3 regions of the Rhodococcus cercidiphylli genome follow, and region 2 is predicted to be linked to each of the others. Evidence: riboswitches for the same ligand, from Rfam matches in the RefSeq annotation. Region 2 holds a riboswitch; each other region holds the start of a gene.
What was found. Region 2 has a riboswitch for S-adenosylmethionine ahead of R3P95_RS03890 (bifunctional o-acetylhomoserine/o-acetylserine sulfhydrylase). Riboswitches for the same ligand answer to the same signal wherever they lie in the genome.

Region 1 (5,113 bases), on a different contig from region 2:
AAGTCGGAGATATCCGAGTGAGGTGGCGGCCGCCTTCGTCGCACGTCGGCTTCAGTTACGCCTCACTCAAGCAGAGTTGGCATTGCTCGCCAACGTGGGTCGGTCGACGGTCCAAGCTCTCGAAGGCGGCAAAGACTCGATCCAACTCGATGGTGCGATCGCCATCGCGAATGCGCTGGGCTGTGACCTTACTTTGCGGACTCGAGCCGGAACGCCTGTGTCGCCTATGGATTCGCGTTGACAACGCCACAATGACGGTGCCCGACCGGCCAGGCGGACTGCAACCCCGCGTGGCCGTAGAGCTCAGCCATGGATCCCGATCGGTTCTCGGCAATAGGGTTCCGATCATCTCGTACGCAACGATTTCCGGATCCTGCGTACCCGAACTCGTGTATGGCCTCGGACAGTTCGGTCATGCGCGCTGTTCACCGAAGCTCGTCAGTCTCTTTGCTGCTGCATCGGTTCCAAGTTCGACTCGGACCTCCGGGTTGTCGATGTAGAAGCGAATCCACTGTTCCAGCGCCACCGGGCGGACATCGAAGCGTCTGCAGTCGAGTTCGATGTACTGACCTTTCGGCATAATTTCGATTCTCCAGAGCAAGGTTGTGAAGCGCCGGTTCATCTTCGCCATTTCGTCGACCCTCACCAGAACCAACGGGTACGACTCCACGACCACAGCGGTGTCTCTTACGTCCACCCACGGTACCTGGATGTCGAATGCCCAGCCGCGGTGGCGAATACCGTCATCCGAGAGCTCGAGGTAGCCGTTGCGAATACTGCGCAACAGGATTGGAATCAGGAACGAGGCCATGGACAATCCCATCGCAGCAAGAACCCATCCCACCCCACCCGAGGTGAAACCCATCGCGATCACGCAGATCGACAGAGAGCTGACTATCACGACGAGCAACCTCAAGCCCAGCGGGTTGTAGCGCACAGTCGAGCCCTGCACCCAACGGCGGACGTCAGAGCCTGTCTTGATCGACGGAACGTTGGTCCACGCGAAAGCCATTGTGCTGATGCATAACACAGAAAATCCGAATGTCGACAGAGCAGAGGCGATCATTCCCTCCACGACACTCACCGCGCACAAGTACAGAGCAATCAGCGCGGCAACCCCGAAGATCGCGCTTCGAGCGATCATCGACCCCGGCGATGCCACCCAGCGCCGCACTTCACTGGGCCGCACGTCAGAAAATCGCATCCCACGCCCCTGTCGCCAGTTCGCCGATTGCCGACCCAGTGTCGGCAACTACCGCAGCACCATCACCGATGGCGGCGCCGACGCGGCCCGATCGCCGCCCCACAGCATCAGACGCAGCAGGGATCGCGCCGGTTCCATAGTCTTGGGCTGTTTTCTGGTCCAGTAGCACTCGCCAGATATTTGTTTCAGTCCCACACCGTAAGCCCGCCGCCCGCCACACTGACTGCCTTGAAGCCCTCGGGCGCTGCAACGGTCCACGCTTCGAAATCAGGGTCGAAGGGAACTACCAAGCTTGCACGGTCGGCGAACTCCATTAGCAAGCCGCCATCATCGGATGCACACGCGTACGCGACCAGTCTGCCGATAAGACGCTGGACAGTGCTGTCTTCGGATAGCAGCGTGTGCGGCAGACCTCGGAACACCACGGTCCCAAGCTCAGTGACTCGAAAATTCGACTCGATGCGAATTTCGCAATCACGATCTGTACGCAACGTGAGGGGGAACCCGCATTCCATAGACACAATCGTGTGCCGTACGAGAGGAAGCTCCACACGCGTCCACCCTTCCGGAATCGGTCGACAGTCATTGCCGCTCCTGACTGTCAGACGCAGCAGCGATCTCCGCGGTTCCACTGACAAGCCGACCCCGTCGAGGGCCTGGTGGATGGCTTCAGCGAGAGAGCGTCTGCAAGGTCGCCTCTCCCGCGCGATACCCCGCCTCGAACAACCATGGCCACTCGGAAAAGTCCTCGGGGTCGACGACCACCGTCTCGACACCGCCGTTCCCACGCCGCTTGGGCATGTTCTCGGGATGGGACGGGAACCGATCCTTCAGGTACGCGGGTTCGAGACTCTGTCGAAAGATCAGCCACGTCCGGGGCGTGAAGCCCACTGCTTCAGCACGTTTCGCGAGGTCGATCCAGGCTTCGGCGTTCGCGTACCCGCCTTGGAGGACCAGCCTTCGAGTCTCGAGCATCGGAAACACGCCGTACCAGATCGGCGGGTAACTCAGGAGCGTCTGGCACCAGGTACGACGGCGTTCGTGCGGAATGGGTTCCCACTTCGCCTGTGCTGCTTCGAGTTCGTCACTACCGGACATTGTTCACCTCATTCTGGAGGTGCAACCCTCCATCGACTTGCGCGCCCGCGGCTGCGGGATGCGCCGGTTCTTCCCCTGGGGCACCCTGTCGATGGAGACGGGGTTGCCGGACAGCCGGCCAGGTACCGACGGCTGTCACTCTTGAACCTTCTTCGACAATAGCCGAGGGTTACGGCTTGGACAATCATTGGGATCAGCTGAGCAGCTCAACCCATTTCGCACTTCAGGAGCCCCCGACTCAGAGCCCAGTCAACGACTGCGCCCCGAAAAAGGAGTCCGACCACGGCAGCGAGACCTCCAGTAGAACCATGCTGTCCGTGCGCAACGCTCGGTCTTTCTGCTGCTCAATGCATTTCAGTCACAATCAAGCCTTCAGCTCGACTACCGATTCGACAGCAGCGCAGTACCTGCTCTGACGCCCAGCGGCACCGATCACACCTAGATAGGAAAAGTCACTTGCCCAGACCCTCCGCGATCTCCCCAATGGACTTCAATGTCCGCTGATCGGCGTACTCGGCCTCATCGAAATAACGCTTGAACACCGACCGCATCAGCTCGATGACCTCGATATGTTGCATCAGCACGACGCGCAGCGATCGATCACCACTGAAGGCAATCCTCTCGAACTTCTCGCCGAGCTGCCTGGCCGAATCCAAGGTGCCGAATGCCTTGCCGTCGACCAAATACTCAGTCTTACGCGCCATATCTTGCAAGTGCCTGATGTAGGCAGCGCAGACCTCGTCGCACTGGAACGCCACGCCGTGTGGAATCTCGAGTTGCCCGGACTCGGCCTGACTCGACAGCGACTTCCACTGCTGCATCGATGCCGCAAGTTCGTTCGTCTCTGAACCCATCGGTTCTTCCCCCACTAGTTCGATGAAGGCATGGATGGTCGGAGCGAACGCGCCAACCGTTCGACCTCGACACACGGGTCTCCAAGGGGCTCGGTCGCTAGAAAGCCGTCAAGGATGAGGTAGAACACGCCATTCGGGTGTCCGAAAGCAACGCCGCAGTTGACCTCGTCGTACTGAGTAGTCCGGCGGAACCGTAAACCGTCGAGACCCTCGATCGGCTCGAACTGCCCGAAGCGCTCACCGCCACGTAGATATTCCAGGCTCTGATCGGACGAGAAGATGCCAAGGTGATACCACGGCGTCGGCAGAGGGTTGGTCCAGATGCACGTCATCCAGTCTTCCGAGATCGGTAGATCCCCTACCAAGTTCGAGGACTTCGTCTCCACCGCCAAGCCCGCGTCTTCGATGGCAGCGTCTGGGATGGTGCACGGATCCCACGCACCATTCGCCGGAGCGGTTGTCATGACCGATGTCGTCGACGGGCCCGCAGGGGGAATGCCTTCGGTCGCCCCTCCGCATCCGGTTGTCACCAGCATCAGTCCGACCGCACTCCCGATCAGCAATCGCATCTTGCTCACAGCACTCCGTCCTTGGAACCCGTCCTTGGTGTTGGACGCAGCTACCGGCGCATCGGTTCCTTTGGATCGGACGCAGGTGAGCTCGTGCTTCGGTGACCTCAGGCGAGCAGCGTAGATGTGTTCCCCACAGATCCAGCATGTCGCGCAGTCGACGCACGCTAGTCGCACCAGGCCGTTCCTCGTCCCGGAAAGGATCGAGGAGATGAATCAGATCATCGCGACGAGTCGGATCTGCTGCTGCGTCGCGTGGCATCCAACCTTGGAGAGCGGGGATGGAGTTGCCGTCCATCGCGACCAGCATAAACGTGTCCAGAGGACGAACTGCGGTTCAGTTCGTTCCGTCGCAGGGCGCACATTTTTCCTATGCTGTGTTCGTGCCCTCCGACCGAACAGACAGCAACCTTGCTCGCGTGATTCCACTGTTCGGTCGCCGGGGATCCCGCACCACCAACACGGAATTCGTCGACGACATCGAGCCGGCAGTCGAGTCCCCGGTCGAAGGACCGACGCCCCACGATATCGAGCTCACACCACCGACCGCCGAGGACGAGTTCGCAGCGCTGACCGCATCGAAGCCGATAGCGCAGCTTCGTTCGCTCCTCGACTGGCTCGGTCCGTCACGACCGATCACCGGCACAGGTGTTCCCCGGCCCGGGTCGGTCAGCGAGCTGGCGGAGGCCGTCGGGGTGGATCTGGACGCGCGAGCGCGGAACTCGAGATCCATGCGCGACATCCGCGACTTGATGACATTGTGGGATGCGGCAACGGCGGCCGGATTGATCGAGCTGACATCCACCACGGCGATACGCGGTCCCTGGGCCGACGAGTTCGCCCACTCACTTCCCGGCTCGCTGGCCGCCCACCGGACGGCTCTCTCGCACGTCATCCGCCGGTACTTCCTCAGCGAGGACCCGCGCCGCCAGTCGCAGGCCCCCGATGTCGTTGCCGGACAGATAGTTCTCGCGGCGATGACGAGCACTCCACGGACGCGGCTCCCGGAAGTCGGTTCGGCCCACTCCGGAGATCTGTACGAACACATCATTGCGTTGATGCTCCGCGGCCTACTGGACCAATTCATCGCCGACGGGTGGCTGGTCTGCGACGGGACATACGAGGTGCCGGCACCCTTGCGCCCGACCGTCCTGGACGCCATGAAGTCACTTCGATACTACGAAACGGATGACCGCAACCGATGATCATCACCGGATTGTTCTTCGCCGAGTATGCGCGAGCCTCCAACGACATGCTCGACATTCTCGGCGGTGTCTGGGACACCTGCACGGTCCCTCGCGACACCCGCATGCTCGAATGCCGGCTGGTCGCGCTGCTGCAGACGGGACCCGACGACATCGGTCTTGACTTCCCCGCGACGCTCGAAG
Region 2 (5,113 bases):
GCAGTCGCGCGCAACCTACCGATCGTCGCAGTCTCGGTCGTCGTCCTCGCCGCGCTGATCCTGGTGCTGGCCGATCGCTGGCGGCGCGGCGCGTTCATCTTCGGATGCGCAGCGCTGCTGGCGGCCGTCCTGCGGCTGTGTCTGCCCGAAACACGTGTCGGCACACTGCAAGTGCGCAGTCGCGCGTTCGATGTGTTGGCGCTGGGTGGCGTCGGCGGAGCCATTGTCTTTCTGTCGCTGTCGATCGATCCGCTGGGAACCGACTGACCTCGGCGCTCGAGCACCCGGTGAACGAGTGCGGAGTCAGCGCCGACCGAGGCGGGCCAGCTCCATCGTCTCGGCGAGCAGTTTGGCCACCGAATCGGCCTCGGTGAGGAAGCCGTCGTGTCCGTCGCGCGACTGGATCACTTCGAGTCCGCGGCACTGGGGGAGTTCGCGAGCGATCTCCTTCTGCAGTCGAAGCGGATACAGGCGATCGGAGTCGACTCCGCCGACGATGGTCGGGACAGATGTGGACGCAAGAGCGTCGGCCACTCCGCCGCGGCCACGGCCTACGTCGTGTCGGTTCATCGCTTCGCTGAGCAGGACGTACGTCGCCGCGTCGAACCGGTTGACGAGCTTGGCAGCCTGATGCTCGAGGTAGCTCTGCGCGGAGTACCTGCCACCGGCCCACGGGTCTTCGTCGTTCTGTGGTGAGTTTCCGAACCTGATGTCGAGTTCGCTCTCGGTCCGATACGTCAGATGCGCGATGCGCCGCGCGATGCCGAGTCCGGCCGACGGTGAGGTGCCGGTGTCGTGATAGTTGCCGCCCAGCCATCCTGGATCGGCCTTGATCGCCGCGATCTGTGTTGTCTGGGTGCCGATCTGGTCGGCAGTCGCCCTGGCACCGACCGCAAGGACCAACGCCGCCGCCACTCGGTCGGGATGTCCCACGATCCATTCCAGGGTGCGCATACCGCCCATCGAGCCGCCGACGACAGCAGCGAACCGCTCGATTCCGAGGACGTCGGCCACCGCCGCTTCCGTAGCGACCTGATCGCGGATGGAGATGTCCGGGAAACGAGAGCCGTAGGGGGTTCCGTCGGGCGAGACGCTGCTCGGGCCCGTAGTGCCGCCGCAGCCACCGAGCACGTTGGTTGCCACGACGCACCACTCGTCGGTGTCGATGGGGCAGCCGGGACCGACCATTCCGTTCCACCACCCGGGTAGAGCGTGATCGGCGTCCGGCGGACCGGACACGTGCGAGTCCCCGGTGAGGGCGTGTTCGACGAGCACGACGTTGCTGCGGTCGGTGGCGAGTTCACCCCACCGCTGCACCGCGACGGTCACCTGGGGGATTCGCTCGCCGTTCTCGAGATCGAGACCACCGATGTCGATGGTGCCCAACCGCCCGTCCGGAGACGGAAGAACCGCCTCCGGACGAACGCCTGTGTCGCAGCTGTTGCTCAAGATGCCGCCGCGCTGAATCCGACCTCGAGATCGGCGATGATGTCGTCGATCCCCTCGATGCCCACGGCGAGACGGACCAGGCCGGGAGTGACGCCCGATGCCAGCTGCTCCTCCGGAGTCAGCTGGGAATGCGTGGTGGATGCGGGGTGGATGACGAGTGAGCGCACGTCTCCGATGTTAGCGACGTGGCTGTGCAGAGTGAGAGCGTTGACGAACTTCTTGCCCGCGTCCACACCACCCTTCAGCTCGAACGCGATGATCGCGCCCTGCCCCTTCGGCAACAATTCCTGCCCACGCTGGTACCACGGCGACGATTCGAGTCCGGCGTAGTTGATCGAGACGACGTCGTCGCGACCGGCGAGGAAGGCAGCAACCTTCTGCGCATTCGCCACATGCCGCTCGATCCGAAGGCTCAACGTCTCCAGACCCTGACTGATGAGGAAGGCGTTGAACGGCGAGACTGCAGCACCGATGTCACGCAGCAGCTGGACGCGTGCCTTCAATGCGAACGCGGGCGCGCCCAGATCGGCGAACACGACGCCGTGGTAGCTCGGATCCGCGGTGGTGAAGTTGGGATGACGGCCCTGCGTCCAATCGAAGGTGCCACCGTCGACGATGACGCCCGCGATTGCTGTGCCGTGTCCGCCGAGGTACTTCGTCGCCGAGTGCACCACGATGTCGGCACCGTGCTTCAACGGCTGCAGCAGGTACGGCGTCGCCACGGTGTTGTCCACGATCAGCGGGATGCCGTTCTCGTGGGCCACTGCCGAGATCCCCGGGATATCGAGGATGTCGTTCTTGGGGTTCGAGATCGACTCGCCGTAGAACGCCTTGGTCGACGGAGTGATCGCGGCACGCCACTGCTCGAGGTCGTCGGGATCGTCGACGAACGAGACGGTGATACCCAGCTTGGGGAGCGTGTAGTGGAACAGGTTGTACGTGCCGCCGTAGAGCCGCGGGCTCGACACGATGTGGTCGCCCGCCTCGGCGAGGTTGAGAATCGCGAACGTCTCGGCGGCCTGCCCCGACGCGAGCAGCAATGCCGCGACGCCACCTTCGAGGGCCGCGATGCGCTGCTCGACGACATCCTGTGTCGGGTTGATGATCCGGGTGTAGATGTTGCCGGGCTCGGCCAGACCGAACAAGGCGGCGGCGTGATCGGTGTTGTCGAACGTGTACGAGGTGGTCTGGTAGATGGGCAACGCACGAGCCCTGGTGGTGCCGTCCGGTGTCTGACCCGAATGGATCTGCTTGGTCTCGAAGCTCCAGTCGGCTGCGGGATCGGTGAACGGATCCTCGGTGGGTGCTCCGGTGGCGTCGACGACGTCGGGGGTGGAATCGGTCATGGCTGGTGATACTCCGTTTTATTGAGACGAGTGTGTCTGAGACGAATCGAATGTCGAATCAAGCTCGAGAAGTCGAGCGCTACGGGGCGTATCGGTACAGCAACACATGGAAGAACCTCCTGACAGGCTTCGGCCCCTGCGGACCGAAGGTTCAGTGGGTCCGCTTCCTGCGGACCCGCGCTTGTCGAAACGGCACTCGCGTGCCGTATCGGCCTGGTCGTTCACCCGGGGCACCCCACCGCGGTTGGAGGGTTGCCGGCCAGCAAGCCGGGGCTCGATGCTGGCACTCATGACCTGGCGATCATCGTAGCGGGTAACGGCACCCCATCGGAACGAGGGCACGGCATCCGATCGGGTCGAGCTCGAGCAGATGTTCGGGTGAGGACAATCACGGTGCATCCACGCGAAACAATCAGCCGTCGGGAAGACAATTGACGGGAGCGACGTTGCCTTCTGGGTCGGGCCCGGTGGGTCCCCGACCGCAGGCTCGAATTCCGGCCGCTTCCTCTGCCCCCGATTTGCACACGAAGGTTGTACTGCTGTGACTGTCACCGATTCCGCTCTTGCCCGAGTCAGCGCTGTGCGCGGCAAGGTGTCGAGTGGCCTGAGTGTCAGTCACCGACCGCACTCCACCCGCCGCAAGCTCGCGATGCTGGCACTGTCCATCGGCGGCTTCGGGATCGGCACCACGGAGTTCGCGTCGATGGGTCTGTTGCCGGACATCGCCACGACGATGGGGATCTCCGAGCCCTCGGCCGGCCACATGATCTCCGCGTATGCTCTCGGCGTCGTGGTCGGTGCGCCGACCATCGCAGCCCTGGCTGCTCGCGTTCCCCGGCGGATGTTGCTACTGGCGCTGATGGTGGCCTTCACCCTCGGCAACCTCGGCACGGTGTTCGCGCCCAGCTTCAACGAACTCGTCGCCTCGCGCTTCGTCGCCGGCCTGCCGCACGGTGCGTACTTCGGTGTCGCGGCCCTGGTGGCTGCTCACCTCGCCGAACCGGGCAAGCGAGCCAAGGCCGTCGCGATGGTGATGATGGGACTCTCCGTCGCGAACGTCGTCGGCGTCCCGGTGGCGACCTGGATCGGGCAGGCGTTGGGATGGCGCAGTGCATTCACGCTCGTTGCTGTCATCGGTGCCCTCACCGTCGCCGCGCTAGTCCTCTGGATGCCACGACTCGACGCGATGCCGACCACCAGCCCCATCACCGAGCTGGGCGCACTGCGGCGCAGCCAGGTGTGGATGACCCTGTTCGTGGGCATCGTCGGATTCGGCGGCATGTTCGCGGTCTACACCTACATCGCGTCGACTCTGACCGACGTCGCCGGTCTCGCCCGCGCACTCGTTCCGGTCGCCCTGATGATCTACGGACTCGGAATGGTCGTCGGAAACTACGCCGGCGGCTGGCTCGCCGACAGGTACCAGCTCAAGGGCACCTTCGTCGGTCTGGCCGCTACTGCGGTAACTCTTGCGGTGTTCGTCGTGGCCGCCCACAATCCGATCACCGCACTCCTGCTGGTGTTCCTCATCGGCGCGTCCGGCTCTTCTGTGGTCCCCGGTCTGCAGACGAGGTTGATGGACGTGGCCGAGGACGCTCAGACGCTCGCCGCATCGCTCAACCATGCCGCGTTCAACCTGGCCAACGCCATCGGAGCGGCAGTCGGTGGTGCCGTGATCGCCGCAGGATTCGGGTACACGGCACCCGCCGCCGTCGGCTCAGGCCTGGCGGTGGCCGGTCTCGGTGTACTGGCCACCGCCATGTGGATGGACAAGCGTTCCGCCGCGTAGGAGCGCCCAGGATCAGCCGGTGATCGTTACCGGCGTTCCACCGAGTGCGATGTGAAACGCCTGGCTCAACCTTCACCGAACCTCCACATTTCCCGACGGGCTCCTCCACGTGCGCCCTCTAGGGTCAGTTCTCATGAGCCGCACAGTTCTCGTCGTCGACGACGAGCCCACGATCTCCGACGCCGTTGCCGCTCGGCTGCGCGGCGAAGGGTACGAGGTCGTCACTGCCGCCGACGGACCGGCTGCCGTCGACGCGTGCGCCCGGATCGATCCCGACGTGGTGGTGCTCGATCTGATGCTGCCCGGGTTCGACGGGCTCGAGGTGTGTCGCCGTATTCAGGCGTCCCGCCCGGTCCCGGTGTTGATGTTGACGGCCAAGTCCGACGAGACGGACATGCTCGTGGGCCTGGGCGTCGGCGCAGACGACTACCTCGGTAAGCCGTTCAGTATGCGCGAGTTGGTCGCTCGCGTGCACGCCCTGGTTCGGCGTGCCGAGCGAACGGTGGCCGCCGAACCGCAGGCGGTTCGA
Region 3 (5,113 bases), on a different contig from region 2:
TTCCTACTCGACCACGAGACCCCGGTCTCGGAGGTTCGGATGGACATCTTCCCGGACGGCGGCATGGCGCGATTGAGACTGTTCGGTGATCTGGACGCATCTGCGTAAACGGTCGCGGGGCAATAGGGTTGGGGTATGTCCCGGCTACTTCATCCGAATGCAGCCCATGTTGCCGACACGCTGATTTCACGTGGTCATCACGGGGTGGTGGTCAGCAGTCCGGAGGGCACGCACACTGCCGCCGATGCCGCTGCGGCACTGGGCGTCGACGTGGGCGCGATCGTGAAGTCGATGGTGTTTCTACTGGGCGACGAGCCGGTGCTGCTGCTCGTCTCCGGTGCCCACAACGTTCATCTCGAGCACACCGGCGAGCGTCTCGGCGGCGTGTTGACGCGTGCGCCTCTGGACACGGCCAAGCATGCCACCGGCCAGCCGATAGGTGGGATCGCCCCGGTCGGCCACCCCACCAACCTCGACACGTTCGTCGACCAGGATCTGGCCGGCTACTCCGAGGTGTGGGCGGCCGCCGGCCACACCAATACGATCTTCAGGTCCACGTTCACCGAGTTGGTGCGCATCACTGCGGGTCTGGCGATCGACGTCACCTGACCCACGCGCACGTCCCGAGGACGCGAATCCTCAGGACGCGAGAGTCGGGGCGATCGGTGCGCCGAGGACCGCGTCGACGACGTCGATGTCGAGTCGGGTCCCGCGGGATTCCAGCAGCGGCAGTACTCCGTTGTTGATGAGAACCGACTGGCGAGCGACGTCGCCGAGCACTGTCAATGTCACGCCGTCGGCCACATCGGCCGCGGTGACGTCGGAGATCAAACTGGCCAGTCCCGCCGGTGTTCCGACGTAGCGGATCGACGACGGACTGCTCGGCGCATCCAGTGTGGCAAATTCCCGACGGGCCGTCCGGGCATCGGCCGCGATGTGGATCTCGAGGTCGAGAAACACTGCTGTGCTGTCGGCAGATTCGCCGCGGTCGACTGCCTCGGCGCGGAGCCGCGCGCGTTGCTGCTGGGATTCCCGCAGGTCGGAGGCCTGGATTCGGACTACATCCGTCTCGGGAGCGGCGGTCAGTTCGGTCCAACCCGCAGAGAATTCGACGGCGACGCGGGTGAAGTTGTGCGACATGAGTGGTGGTCCTGATTCTTCAGTCGGTGGCATTCGGTCGGAGCGGAGCCGAACTCGAACACGACCCGGACGCAGTGCGGCACAGATCCACATATCTGTTGCACCAGTGGCGGTTGCCCGCCCATACGACACTCACGGTCATGACGCCATGCTAACTGTCTGCGGGGGTGCACGGGGATCCAACCCCGGCGGCGCCATCGGCCACCTCGGGGAAGGGTCGCGGGTCGGGTACGGGGTTCCACCAGCCGGCATCCTCTGCGTAGTCCCAGTTCGGTCCCGATTCGACCAGGGCGGCGAGTGCGTCGACGAGTCGGTCCACATCGGCGAACGAGCTGCCGAGGCCGATGCTGGCCCGAACCGCTCCGGCCGCATGCCCCAGCCTGCTCAGCAGTGGGTGCGCGCAGAACTTCCCGTCCCGCACGCCGATTCCGTGTTCGGCGGAGAGGTACGCGGCGACCTCACCGGGGTCGCGTCCGGCGACGGTGAAGGTGACGATGCCGACGCTGTCGGTCGCGTCGGCCCACACCTCGAGCTGCTCGACGCCGTCCAGTGCGGCCAGCCCGTCGCGCAGGCGGGACGACAGTTCGCGCTCGTGCGCCTGCAGCTCGGCATCGTCGAATCCGGCAATGGCCTCGCAGGCCGCAGCCAATGCGGCAACCCCGAGCACGTTGGGGGTGCCAGCCTCGTGCCGCTGCGGTGCCGGAGCCCAATCGGTGTGGTCGATGCGCACGCTACGTACCGCGCCACCGCCGGCCAGGTGTGGCTCACCGAGGTCGAGCCAATCACGCCTGCCCACAAGCACTCCCGCGCCGAACGGGGCGTAGAGCTTGTGCCCGGAGAAGGCGAGGTAGTCCACCCCGAGTGCGGCGATGTCGACCCGCCGATGCGGAACCAGCTGGGCACCGTCCACCGCGATGCGTGCGCCGTGCCGATGCGCCAGTGCCGCGAGTTCAGCGACCGGCAGAACTTCACCGGTGACGTTCGATGCGCCCGTGATCGCAAGCAGAGCAGCAGGTTTCGCGGCGAGTTCGGCGTCGAGGCGGTCGATGGTCTCGGCCAGGGTCGACGCAGCCACCACCACTCGTCGGTCACGCCACGGAAGCAGGTTCGCGTGGTGTTCGATGTCGAGCACCACGGTCTCACCCGGCACGCATGCGGCCAACAGGTTCAGCGAATCGGTGGTGTTCCGGGTGAACACCACCACCGAATCCGACTGCGCACCAATGAAATCGGCGACGGTCACCCGCGCCTTCTCGTACGCTGCCGTGCAGACCCGTGAGGCGTAGCCGGCACCGCGATGAACACTGGAGTAGAACGGCAGCAGTTCCGCGATCCGATCGGTCACCGCCGTCAAAGCCGGTGCGCTGGCAGCGTAGTCGAAATTGGCGTAGGTGCAGGTGCCGCCCTGCACCAGGGGTACCTGCAGATCCGTGCCCGAAACAGGGGCAAAAGGAGCACAGGGGCGGGAAAGTACAGATGTCATGACAGATCAAGCCCTCACGTTCGAGGGACCCGCAACCGAAGGATGTGGTGAACGAGTCCGCGCTTGCCGCGCCGGTTTTCCGGCATCAGCCTGGTCGTCACCCGGAGCACCCCACCGCGGAGGAGGGTTGCCGACCAGCGAGCCGGGGCTTGACGCTGGTACTCGTGACCGTGGAGAAGACACTGGCAAACCCGCTGCGGTTTTGTCAAGCCGGAACTCACGCGTGGGCAGCAGTAGGATTCCCGCGGTGGGAAGGAGCGCTCGTTCACCTGCTGGCAAACAGAACGTGAGATAACCAACGGCGCTGCTCCCCAGCGGCACAGAGTCCCAGCACCACAGAGTCACTTGCCAACGAACGAGAAGGACGCCCGGTTGTCTGTGCATCAAGAGAACGATCTGCCGGGTTCGAGCGCGGACACCGCGCCTGCACCGGCGGCGTTTCTTCGCTCGTCGCTCGCCCCTCCTGCCCGGACGCTCATCGACGTTCTCCGTGATACCGCTCATCGTTTTCCCGACGCCCCCGCCATCGACGACGGTGCTGTCTCGGTCAGCTACTCCGAGTTGTTGGACGACATCGCCGAGGGCGCGCAGTGGCTCGCCGATGCCGGCGTCAGGCGCGGCGATCGCGTCGGCATCCGCATGCCGTCGGGTTCCTTCTCCCTTTATGTCGCGATCCTGTCCATCCTCGCGGTCGGTGCCGCGTACGTTCCGGTGGACGCGGACGATCCCGAGGAGCGGGCCGAGTTGGTCTTCGGTGAGGCGAAGGTGACGGCCATCGTCACGGCGGGCGGCATCGCCGCCGGTACTGCTCCCAAACAAGACGGCCTTTCCGAGACCGACCCACTGCCGCCGACTCCCGAGGACGACGCGTGGGTCATCTTCACCTCGGGTTCGACGGGCACGCCCAAGGGTGTGGCGGTCAGTCACCGCAATGCGGCGGCGTTCGTCGACGCCGAGGCCCGCATGTTCTTGCAGAAGGATCCACTCGGCCCAGGTGATCGAGTGCTGGCCGGTCTGTCGGTGGCGTTCGACGCGTCGTGCGAGGAGATGTGGCTGGCGTGGCGGCACGGTGCGTGTCTGGTTCCGGCACCCAGGTCGCTGGTGCGGTCCGGTTTCGATCTGGGCCCGTGGCTCGTCTCCCGCGACATCAGTGTCGTCTCGACGGTGCCCACCCTCGCGTCGCTGTGGCCCGCGGTGGCTCTGGAAGCGGTGCGGTTGCTCATCTTCGGCGGCGAGGCGTGCCCGCCGGAACTGGCCGAGCGGCTCGCCGTCGAGGGCCGCGAGGTCTGGAACACGTACGGCCCCACCGAGGCAACGGTCGTCGCGTGCGCGGCGATCATGGACGGGAAGGGGCCCGTCCGCATCGGATTGCCGTTGGACGGATGGGACCTGGCAGTAGTCGATGCGTCGGGCACCCCGGTACAGGTCGGCGAAGTCGGTGAGTTGGTCATCGGCGGCGTCGGACTCGCTCGGTATCTCGATCCGGCCAAGGACGCCGAGAAGTACGCGCCCATGCCCTCTCTGGGGTGGGATCGGGCGTACCGCAGCGGCGATCTGGTCAAGCTCGAGCTCGAAGGGCTCTTGTTCCAGGGTCGCGCCGACGATCAGGTCAAGCTCGGCGGTCGACGCATCGAGCTCGGCGAGATAGACAATGCGCTGCAAGCACTTCCGGGAGTCGGCGGTGCGGCGGCCGCCATCCGCAAGACCGCTGCCGGTAACTCGGTGCTGGTCGGATACCTCGCCAGCACCAATCCAGATTTCGATCTCGAAGCCGCACGCGAATTGCTCGCCGAGCAGTTGCCCGCGGCATTGGTGCCCAGGCTTGCGCTGGTGGACGAGATGCCAACGCGCACTTCGGGCAAGGTCGACCGCAACGCGCTGCCGTGGCCCCTGCCCGGTATGGCGGGCGCGTCTGCGCTCGGCGGCACGGCGGGGTGGGTGGCCGAATTGTGGACCAACATCCTCGGCGCGCAGGTTTCCGACGAGAACGCCGATTTCTTCGCCAACGGCGGCGGTTCGCTGTCGGCCGCTCAGTTGGTGACGGCGTTGCGCGAACGGTTCCCCGAGATCACCGTCGCACAGCTCTACGACCACCCACGGCTGGGTTCACTGGCGCAGTATCTCGACGATCTGAAGCCTGTCGTCGAGGCCGTTCCTCGTGACGTGGCCCCGACGTCGCGTACCGCGCAGTGGGCGCAGATCGCGGCAACGGTTCCGTTGACCACGCTGACCGGATTGCAGTGGGTCACTTGGCTCGGACTGCTGTTCAACGTCATGTCCTGGTTCGGCGACGTGCCCTGGGCCCCGACGCTGTCGTGGTGGTGGGTGCTCGTGGCGTTCGTCCTGTTCATCACTCCGGTCGGCCGGATGGCGATCTCGGTGATCGGCTCTCGCATCCTGCTGGCGGGCTTGAAACCCGGCGCGTATCGACGCGGCGGGAGCATGCACATCAGGCTGTGGGCAGCAACGAGATTGACCGATGCCAGTGGT

Region 1: linked by a shared signal. The riboswitch ahead of R3P95_RS21215 (mandelate racemase/muconate lactonizing protein) and the one ahead of R3P95_RS03890 (bifunctional o-acetylhomoserine/o-acetylserine sulfhydrylase) in region 2 are both predicted to bind S-adenosylmethionine.
Region 3: linked by a shared signal. The riboswitch ahead of R3P95_RS25170 (aminotransferase class V-fold PLP-dependent enzyme) and the one ahead of R3P95_RS03890 (bifunctional o-acetylhomoserine/o-acetylserine sulfhydrylase) in region 2 are both predicted to bind S-adenosylmethionine.

What each region holds. Positions count from the first base shown of each region.
Region 1 covers NZ_JAWLKE010000008.1:197,809-202,921, reverse strand. The annotation lists gene R3P95_RS21230 (helix-turn-helix domain-containing protein) at 1-241, shown strand, start outside; gene R3P95_RS21225 (hypothetical protein) at 413-901, opposite strand; gene R3P95_RS21220 (hypothetical protein) at 978-1,370, shown strand; gene R3P95_RS26185 (DUF6188 family protein) at 1,390-1,755, opposite strand; gene R3P95_RS21215 (mandelate racemase/muconate lactonizing protein) at 1,874-2,302, opposite strand; SAM riboswitch class IV at 2,331-2,449, opposite strand; gene R3P95_RS21210 (hypothetical protein) at 2,755-3,156, opposite strand; gene R3P95_RS21205 (DUF3558 domain-containing protein) at 3,171-3,725, opposite strand; gene R3P95_RS21195 (hypothetical protein) at 4,109-4,930, shown strand; gene R3P95_RS21190 (DUF6941 family protein) at 4,927-5,113, shown strand, end outside.
Region 2 covers NZ_JAWLKE010000002.1:26,711-31,823, reverse strand. The annotation lists gene R3P95_RS03900 (DUF3017 domain-containing protein) at 1-267, shown strand, start outside; gene metX (homoserine O-acetyltransferase MetX) at 304-1,452, opposite strand; gene R3P95_RS03890 (bifunctional o-acetylhomoserine/o-acetylserine sulfhydrylase) at 1,446-2,795, opposite strand; SAM riboswitch class IV at 2,968-3,090, opposite strand; gene R3P95_RS03885 (MFS transporter) at 3,445-4,584, shown strand; gene R3P95_RS03880 (response regulator transcription factor) at 4,718-5,113, shown strand, end outside.
Region 3 covers NZ_JAWLKE010000013.1:113,458-118,570, forward strand. The annotation lists gene alc (allantoicase) at 1-108, shown strand, start outside; gene R3P95_RS25160 (YbaK/EbsC family protein) at 136-609, shown strand; gene R3P95_RS25165 (hypothetical protein) at 640-1,140, opposite strand; gene R3P95_RS25170 (aminotransferase class V-fold PLP-dependent enzyme) at 1,292-2,623, opposite strand; SAM riboswitch class IV at 2,678-2,793, opposite strand; gene R3P95_RS25175 (Pls/PosA family non-ribosomal peptide synthetase) at 3,002-5,113, shown strand, end outside.